4 regions of the Embleya sp. NPDC025285 genome follow, and region 2 is predicted to be linked to each of the others. Evidence: riboswitches for the same ligand, from Rfam matches in the RefSeq annotation. Region 2 holds a riboswitch; each other region holds the start of a gene.
What was found. Region 2 has a riboswitch for cobalamin ahead of ACZ4FV_RS05270 (ABC transporter substrate-binding protein). Riboswitches for the same ligand answer to the same signal wherever they lie in the genome.
Positions count from the first base shown of each region.

Region 1: another riboswitch for cobalamin. It lies ahead of ACZ4FV_RS13870 (ribonucleoside-diphosphate reductase subunit alpha); the one in region 2 lies ahead of ACZ4FV_RS05270 (ABC transporter substrate-binding protein).
Region 3: another riboswitch for cobalamin. It lies ahead of ACZ4FV_RS13010 (cob(I)yrinic acid a,c-diamide adenosyltransferase); the one in region 2 lies ahead of ACZ4FV_RS05270 (ABC transporter substrate-binding protein).
Region 4: another riboswitch for cobalamin. It lies ahead of metE (5-methyltetrahydropteroyltriglutamate--homocysteine S-methyltransferase); the one in region 2 lies ahead of ACZ4FV_RS05270 (ABC transporter substrate-binding protein).

Region 1 covers NZ_JBVHLU010000017.1:42,337-44,527, reverse strand. The annotation lists gene ACZ4FV_RS13870 (ribonucleoside-diphosphate reductase subunit alpha) at 1-933, opposite strand, end outside; cobalamin riboswitch at 1,010-1,261, opposite strand; gene mug (G/U mismatch-specific DNA glycosylase) at 2,135-2,191, opposite strand, start outside.
Region 2 covers NZ_JBVHLU010000005.1:108,911-111,101, reverse strand. The annotation lists gene ACZ4FV_RS05275 (DeoR/GlpR family DNA-binding transcription regulator) at 1-248, shown strand, start outside; cobalamin riboswitch at 462-700, shown strand; gene ACZ4FV_RS05270 (ABC transporter substrate-binding protein) at 823-1,839, shown strand; gene ACZ4FV_RS05265 (FecCD family ABC transporter permease) at 1,836-2,191, shown strand, end outside.
Region 3 covers NZ_JBVHLU010000015.1:144,035-146,225, reverse strand. The annotation lists gene ACZ4FV_RS13015 ((2Fe-2S)-binding protein) at 1-542, opposite strand, end outside; gene ACZ4FV_RS13010 (cob(I)yrinic acid a,c-diamide adenosyltransferase) at 518-1,111, opposite strand; cobalamin riboswitch at 1,170-1,294, opposite strand; gene ACZ4FV_RS13005 (Ig-like domain-containing protein) at 1,949-2,191, shown strand, end outside.
Region 4 covers NZ_JBVHLU010000004.1:80,278-82,468, reverse strand. The annotation lists gene ACZ4FV_RS04180 (flagellar hook-length control protein FliK) at 1-498, shown strand, start outside; cobalamin riboswitch at 718-939, shown strand; gene metE (5-methyltetrahydropteroyltriglutamate--homocysteine S-methyltransferase) at 1,097-2,191, shown strand, end outside.

The DNA of each region.
Region 1 (2,191 bases), on a different contig from region 2:
CGTGCGGCGCGCGTCCTCACCGGTGTTCTCGCGCAGTTCGAGGAACTCCAGGATGTCCGGGTGCCAGGTCTCCAGGTACACGCAGGCCGCGCCCTTGCGCCGGCCGCCCTGGTTGACCGCGGCCACCGACGAGTCGAGCGTCTTGAGCCACGGCACGATGCCGTTGGAGTGCCCGTTGGTGCCGCGGATCAGCGAGCCGCGCGAACGCACCCGCGACCACGCCACGCCGATGCCGCCGGCGAACTTCGACAGTCGGGCGATCCGCCCGTACATGTCGTAGATCGACTCCAGCTCGTCCTTGGGCGAGTCGAGCAGGTAGCACGAGGACATCTGGGTGTGCACGGTGCCGGAGTTGAACAGCGTCGGCGAGCTGGGCAGGTAGGCGAGCGAGGACATCAGCCGGTAGAAGCCGATCGCCTCGCCGGGCTCCTGGGCCAGGCCGCACGCCACGCGCAGCAGGAAGTGCTGCGGGGTCTCGACCACCTTGCGCGAGACCGGGTGGCGCAACAGGTAGCGGTCGTACACGGTGCGCAGGCCGAAGTACTCGAACCGCCGGTCGCCGTCGACGTCCACGGCGGCGTCCAACTCGGCGGCGTGCTCGGCGACGAACGCCGCGGTCTCCGCGCCGATGACGCCCTCGCGCCGGCCGAGCGCGATGCCCGCGCTGAACGAGGTGACCCCCGCGTCGAGGGCCTCGTCCGCGATCCGGCCGGCGAGCAGGCGCGCGGCGAGCCGCGAGTAGGCGGGCTCCTCCGCGATCAGCTCGGCGGCGGTACGCACCGCCAGGTCCGCGGCCGCTCCCTTGTCCGCGCCCTCGTTGAGACCCGCGACGACCCGGCGGACGACCCGATCCGGATCGACCTCCGGCAGATCGCGCGCCTGGGTGCGCACCAGGGTAGCCAGTTGGTCCTCGGGGCTTTCGTCGATCCGCATCCGGGTCGCGCCCACGCTGTCCACAACGGTCACGTGCTCTCTCCTCGCGAGCTCGTACGTACAGTGACCCCGCGCCCGAAGGCGCGGACAGCCGGCAGGTATTCGGACTCGCGGGCATGCCGGGGCGCCACCGGGCACGATGTGCTCGGCGGGCCGCGGAGTTCCCCGTGGTCGTCGCGCGCCGAACCCCTCCGGGCGTTCGGCGCCGCAGGACGACATTCGTTCCCGCTTACCGCTGCGGGGGCAGTCCCGGCTTCACACCGGGTTCCCTCTTGCGTCGCCTTTCCGTTTGAACCGGAACGGCGAACCAGCTGCGTCGCAGAGCATATATGTAGTGGCGGGGTGGTCGTCGCACCCCCAGGTGTTGTGTCGTGTCGCGATTCCCGACGTACCACGATTTCGGCCGGGACGGGCCCACTCCCGGCGGCGATGCCGTCCACACCGGGTGTCGCGGCGCCTCCCGAGCCGAGCGGAATCGTCTCCTCCCGGCGTACGCCCGGCATGACGGTACTCGCGCGCGGGCCGCCGAATGGCTGCACGACACGCCGGCGTTGTGCGCGGCGCGCGTCGCCGAGCCCCTGTCGAACGTGGTGTCCGGGCGTCGAGGGAAAGACCTTCGCGGGGCGGCCGAGCGGGCGAGGGCGAGGCATTGGGAGCGTACGGTCGGCCGCGGGGCGTGCCTGGCATGTACGGCGTCCGACGGGCGGGTCGGCGAGGCGGGAGCCGGGCGTGTCGGCGGGTGCCTCCGGCGGCCGGTGTGGGCTGCCTCGGAGGTGGCCTCGGCGGCGTCCTCAGGGGCGGCCGGTGCGGGGGCCGGCCCCGGATGGGCGCGCGTGTCGCGCCGGGCGGTCGGGGCATCGGTCCACCGGCCGGGGTACCTCCCGGCCCGAGTCGCGCCACTCCGCGACCAACGCCTCGTACACGGGTGTCTCGAACGCCTCGGTGGGCCACGGCCCGAACGGGGCCCGCAGGATCTCCATGCCGACCCAACCGCGCGAGGGAACGCGAAGTAACCACCAACCGGGTGATCCCACTCGGTCGATGGACGAATCGACTCGGATACAGGCGCGCGGACCGGCCCGGGCGCACCGACCGCGCCCTGGGGCGGTCGCGCCCCTTCGGGTCGTCCTCGGGCCGCATTCAGGCAGCCTTCGACCGCCTTCGATGGGTTTCGGCGGGTTTCCGGCCGGGTGCCTTCCGGTCAGGTGGTTTCGGTCCGGGTGCTTTCGGTCCCGGCGGTTTCGGTGCGTGGCGTTTC
Region 2 (2,191 bases):
GCAACGGCGTGCATCCCACCGGGGGCATCACCAATGTGAACCTGCCCGAGGCCGAGGCCAAACGCGCGATGTTGCGAGCCGCGGGTCGCCGGGTCGTGGTCGCGGACGGCTCGAAGCTGGGCCGGGTCGAACTCGCCGAGGTGTGCCCGCTGGCGGACATCGACCTGCTGATCACGAGCGGCGCGGCCGATGCGGAGGCGCTCGACGCGCTGCGCGACGTGGGGCTGGAGATCCTGGTCGCGGAGTAGGCGGCCGCTGCGCGCAGCGGGTGCGGGGTGGGCATGTACCGGAGCGCGCGGAGTAGGCGGGCACGGCGCGAAGCGGGTAAGGGTGGGCACGTACCCGAGCGCGGGACCCTGCCCGGACCCGAGCCGGTCCTCCCGCCGTGGCCCCTCACTCGGCCGCCGCGACCCTCGGCGCGCCCGTCCCGGCCCCCTCGCTCGACGGTCGAGGCGCCCTGGTTAGGCTGCCCTTGCGAACGGTTCACCCGGCTTCGACCGATTCCGGGTGTCGCAAGAGGGAATCCGGTGCGAATCCGGAACTGCCCCGCAGCGGTAAGTGGGAACGAAAGTCGTCATCACGCACTGGGCCCCGGTCGAACGGGTCCCGGGAAGCGACGACCGGTAGGCATCCCGGCCACACCCGTGGCTCCCGGGACCCGCCCACGAGTCCGAAGACCTGCCGTCGCCCGCGTACGCCTCACGCACGCGGACTTCCGGGACCTCGCGGGCGGGTCCGTCGGACGACGGCGCCGTGCGGTGTCCGCCGCCGTACTCCCTCCCGAGTTCCCCCGACGAGGACTCGCAAGGGAGAGCTTCGACGATGCGTACGCAGATACCCGGGCGGATGCCGGCGGCACACCGATATTCGTGGGCCGCGGCGGTGGCCGCCCTCGCGCTGTTCGCGACCGCGTGCGGCGGCGCCGTGCGGGACGACAAGGCCGCCGCTCCCGCACCCGCCGCCTACAAGCCGTACGCGGACACCGACAACTGCGGTGTGACCACGAGCTACGACCGGCCGCCGCAGCGCGCCGCGACGCTGACCTCCAACGCGACCGAGCTGATGCTCGAACTGGGCCTGGCCGACCGGATGGTGGGCACCGCCTACCTCAAGGGCCGGACCATCGGCGACAAGTACAAGGAGCCGTACGCGCGGATCCCGGTGCTCGCCGACGCGCAACCCTCGCTGGAGAAACTCCTCGAAGCCACCCCCGACTTCGTCTACTCGGGCTACCCGGACGGCTTCTCCGAGTCGTCCGGCCACACCCGGGCGCGGCTCGGCGAGTTGAACATCAAGACCCACCTCAACCCCGAGGGCTGCGCCAAGGCGCCGGTCACCTTCGATCAGCTCTACGGCGAACTCCGCTCCATCGGCGGCATCTTCGGCGTGCCCGAGCGCGCCGAGCGCTCCGCCGCCGCGTTCCGGCAGCGGCTCGACGCGGTCACCGCGCGGCTCGCCGGCGCCGCGCCGGTCAAGGTGTTCGTGTACAACTCGGGCGCCGACGCCGCGCAGACCACCGGCGGCAACTCGATGCTCAACGAGATCATCACCCGTGCCGGTGGCACCAACGTGTTCGCCGACCTGAACGAGCGCTGGACCAAGGTCTCCTGGGAGCAGGTGGCCGAACGCAAGCCGGACGTGGTGCTGATCTACGACTACGTGACGCCGCCGGTCGACGCCAAGATCGCCACCCTCAAGGCCACTCCGGTACTCGCCGACGTACCGGCGCTGCGCGCGAACGCCTTCCCGGTGATCTCGCTGTCCGTAGCGCAGCCCGGGCCGCGCTCGGTGGACGCGGTCGAGGAACTCGCCAGGCAACTGCACCCCGACCGGCCGTGACGGTCGATCGGGACCCGGTGGCGGTACGGGTCGCGGTCCTGCGCGGCGAGGGCCCGCCGACACCACCGGTCGGCCGTGCGGCGGTCGTCCCGGGCGGCCGGGTCCGCCTTCCGCTGGTGGTCGGCGGCCTCCTCGTCGCGCTGTTCGCGGCGGCCGCGGCGGGGCTGCTGGTGGGGTCGGTGTCGGTGCCCTGGTCGGAGACGTGGCGCATCCTCGCGCATCGCGTCGGCGGAGACGCGTGGGTGCGGCCGTCGTGGAGCCGCGCACACGACCTGATCATCGCCGACACCCGGTTGCCCAGGGTGCTGCTCGCCGCCGTCGTCGGCGCGACGCTGGCCGTGGTGGGCATGGT
Region 3 (2,191 bases), on a different contig from region 2:
CCGACCAGGGCCGACGCGGCGTTGCCCCACAGCAGCCGCTCGGCGACCGGCACCACCGCTCGGGTCGCCCCGGCGAGCGGCACCAGATGCCCGACCAGCACCGCGTCGTGCAGCTGCTCGATCCCCGAGCGATCGTCCGGCACCGGCGCCGGCTCCGGATCGGGCGCCCACAACTCGACCGGCCCGGCGTCCGGGAAGCGCCAGTACGTCCGGGCCGGATCCAGGTCGGGCACCACCCGGCCGAGCACCGCCGCACCCAGTGCCACCGACCACAGCCGCGAGGCCACGCCCAGATACAGGATCGACGCGGCGACACGCGGTTCCTCGGTCCGCAGCCGGGCCCGTACGTGCTCCACCCGGGCCGCCCACGCGGCGGGCGCGGCCGGGTCGTACAGCTCGGCCAACGGCCGAAAGCCCGCGCCGTCGGTGATCGGTCCGGTCCGCAGCTCGAAGTAGGGCCCCACGTCGGCGAGCCGGCGCAGCGGCCCGCCGCCGTGGGACCGCGACCGCCCGCCGGTCAGCGGCTGTCGCCCGGACGCCACAACACATCACCCGCACCGTCGGCGTTGGCCCGCCGGGCGAGGACGAACAGCAGGTCGGACAACCGGTTGAGGTAGCGCGCGGTGAGCGGGTTGACGGTCGCGGCACCGCCTGCCGTCGCCCGCTCGTCCGCCTCGATCAGCGCCCAGGTCGAGCGCTCGGCACGTCGGGCCGAGGTGCGGGCCACGTGCAGCAGGGCCGCGGCCGGGCTGCCGCCGGGCAGTACGAAGGAACGCAGCGCGGCCAGTTCCGCGTTGAACGCGTCGCAGTGCTCCTCCAGCCGGGCCACGTCCGCCTCGGTGATCCGCAGCCGGGTGTCCCCCTCGGCGATCGGCGCGCACAGGTCGGCGCCGACGTCGAACAGGTCGTGCTGCAGTTGCGCCAGTACCGCGCGCGTCTGCGGTTGCGGGTCGCCGAGCGCGAGCACGACCCCGATCGCCGCGTTGGTCTCGTCCGTGTCGGCGTACGCCGCCAACCTCGGATCGGTCTTGCGCGTACGGGAGTTGTCGCCCAGCGCGGTCGTGCCGGCATCGCCGGTACGGGTGTAGATCCGGCTCAAAACCAAGGACATGGTCGGCACCGGCCTCTCTCGGGGAAATCCGCCCCGGTTGGTGAGGTGGCGACGACGTGAGTCTCCTGGCTCTCGGATCATCGCTCCTCCCGGCCTTCCGACCCGTCTCGGGGCCGTGGCCGGTTCGGGAGTCGCTCCCCGATCACAGTGGCGGGACCGCGCCGGATTCACACCGGCTTCCTCGTACCGCCGTCGCCTTGCGCCTCCCACCATGACACGCGCGACGGGCCCGGTCCACCGTCGGATCCGGACCACGCGTGCGGGTGAAGCTTGCCGCCGGTCCGCGCGCCGAGCCCCGGACCGGCGCGGGTAAAGCCCAGGATCGGATTCCGAGAGCGGCTCCCTCGGCCGGCGTCGGCCCGGCGGTATCGGCGCCGAAGGGTGCCGACGGGCGCCGGAGGGTGCCGGTGAGTCGATCCGCGATCCGGCCGTGCCGGGAAATCAGTGCCGGAGGTATGCGTGTCCACGGTGTCCGGAACACCTGAACCAGCCGGTCCGACGCGTCGGGTGGGTCGGGCATGTCGGGTGGGTCGGGTAGGTCGGGTACGTCGAGCGGGCGTGCTCCTGGCGTGTTGTGTGTCGCTGTTCGGAGCCGGGTCGGGGCATCCAGCCGCCTGTGCGGGGTGGTTCGGCCCCGAGGGGATGCATCTCGCCTCCTCCGTACCGCTCTTCGATGCCGGCTCGGCGCGACCGACTCCTTCCGCTGCGGACTTCGACGCCGGGTCGGGACATACCGCCCCGCCCGCCGGACCCCTCGGCGCGGGGACGGCAGGCCCCACCCCATCCGCATCGCTGTTGAGCGCCGGCGCCGGGCGCCCCGTCGGGTCCGGCGACCGGGTGCGGTCCAGGGACCAGCCCGAGCCGAACCTGCCACCCGTCCCGCGTGCCGTCGCCGATCGGGTGGGCACTCGCGCCGGGCAGTCGGTGGACGTCCCGGTCCTGGCCGGCGACTCCGGCGAAGGGCTGGTCGTGCTGTCGTACACCAATCCCGAACACGGCCTGGTGCTCCAGCCGGACGAGCGGGGCGACGCGAATTCGGTGCTGCGGTACACGCCGGGGCCGGGCTTCACCGGACGCGAC
Region 4 (2,191 bases), on a different contig from region 2:
CTGGTCGGGGCACTCGCCCTTCTCCTGCTGCCCGCCACCGCCCAGATCACCGTGAGCGCACCCGCCGCCTACGCCATCGACCCCACCAAGGGCTCCGCCGGCGTCTGCCCGGACGCCAACGGGGTGACCGTGATCGTCGACTTCCAGGAACTCGGCGGCGCCACGCTCACCCGCTGCGCGCCCGGCGACCAAGCCACCGGTCTGGCCGCGCTCAAGAACGCCGGCTTCCAGATCCAGGGCACGAACCGGTGGGGCGAGGCGTTCATCTGCCGGATCGAGGGCAAGCCCGGCACGGACACCGAGCCCTGCGTCAACACCCCTCCGGCGTCGGCGTATTGGTCGTACTGGCACGCGCCGAACAACGGCACCTGGACCTACAGCTCGTGGGGCGCGACCAACCGAAAGCCCCCGCTGGGCAGCTTCGAGGGCTGGTCCTTCTCCAAGGACAAGACGTCCACCACCAATCCGCCCCCGCGCGTGGCCCCCACGCGCCCGTAGGGCCGACCCGGCGTCGGATCCGAAGCGAGGTCGTCCTCGGCTCCGCGACCGCGTTCGTTCCGCCGGTCATCGCCGACGCGCGTGATTCGGTCGGAACGAACGCCGGGAACGGACCGCGCACGCCTGCCCGATCGGCGCCGGCGGCGGCATCCGCCTCGCGCGTACGTCGTTTCACCGTCCACCGGGTGGACTCGCCTGCCGGACGCGCCCATCGCCGGCTAAGCTGACGGACGCAGTCGGTTCGCCCTGCCCGCCAGGCAGGCGCGTCGTAAGAGGGAACCCGGTGTGAATCCGGGACTGCCCCGCAGCGGTGAGTGGGAACGACCGCCGTCAACAGCACTGGGCCCCAGGACGGGCCCGGGAAGCGACGGCCAGTAGGAGTCCGCCCTTTCGGTGGACGCGCCCACGAGTCCGAAGACCTGCCACTGCCCGTGTGCCGACGAGGCACACGGTGATCTCGGTGACCTCGTGGGCGGGTCGGCGGACAACCCCGGTGGCACACGTGCGCGACAGCGCCGAAACGCCCCGGCGGCTTGCCATCCCTTCGCGCCCTCGATCCGTCCCGGGATTCCGGAGACAACTCGCGAAGGAGAGTTCCGTGACCACCAAGTCCGCAGCCGCGGCAACCCGCGCCACCGTGTACGGCTACCCCCGACAGGGCCCGCGCCGGGAGTTGAAGAAGGCCATCGAGGGCTACTGGGCCGGTCGGGTCACCGCCGACGGGCTTCGCGAGACCGCGGCCGAACTGCGCCGCGCCAACCGCGATCGGCTCGCCGATGCCGGTGTACACGAGGTGCCCACCGGCGACTTCTCGCTCTACGACCACGTCCTGGACACCACCGTGATGGTCGGCGCGATCCCGCCCCGCCACCGTGCGGCCGTCGAAGCCGACGCCCTGGACGGCTACTTCGCGATGGCGCGCGGCACCCAGGAGGTGGCGCCGCTGGAGATGACCAAGTGGTTCGACACGAACTACCACTACCTGGTCCCCGAACTCGGCCCCGACACCGTGTTCTCCGCGAACTCCGCCAAGCAGGTCGCCGAGTTCGAGGAGGCCATCGCACAGGGCCTGACCGCCCGCCCCGTACTGGTCGGCCCGATCACCTACCTCCTGCTCGCCAAGCCCGCGCCCGGCGTCGCGGCCGACTTCCAGCCGCTGACCCTGTTGGATCGACTGCTGCCGGTGTACGCCGAGGTGCTCGCCGACCTGCGCGCGGCCGGCGCCGAGTGGGTGCAACTGGACGAACCCGCGCTGGTCCAGGACCGCAGCTTCGCCGAACTCAACGCCATCGCACGCGCCTACCGCGACCTCGGCGCGCTCACTGACCGGCCCAGGCTGCTGGTCGCCTCGTACTTCGACCGCCTCGGCGAGGCGTTGCCGATCCTGGCCAAGGCGCCGATCGAGGGGCTCGCCCTCGACTTCACCGGAGCCGCGTTCGCCAACCTGGACGCCCTGGCCGCCGTCGGCGGACTGCCCGGCAAGCGCCTGGTCGCCGGCGTCGTCGACGGGCGCAACGTGTGGATCAACGACCTCGGCAGGTCGCTGGCCACCCTGGGTACCCTGCTGGGCCTGGCCGAGCGCGTCGACGTGTCCGCGTCCTGCTCCCTGTTGCACGTGCCCCTGGACGCCGGCGACGAGCGCGACATCGACCCGCAGATCTCCCGATGGCTCGCCTTCGCCCGGCAAAAGACC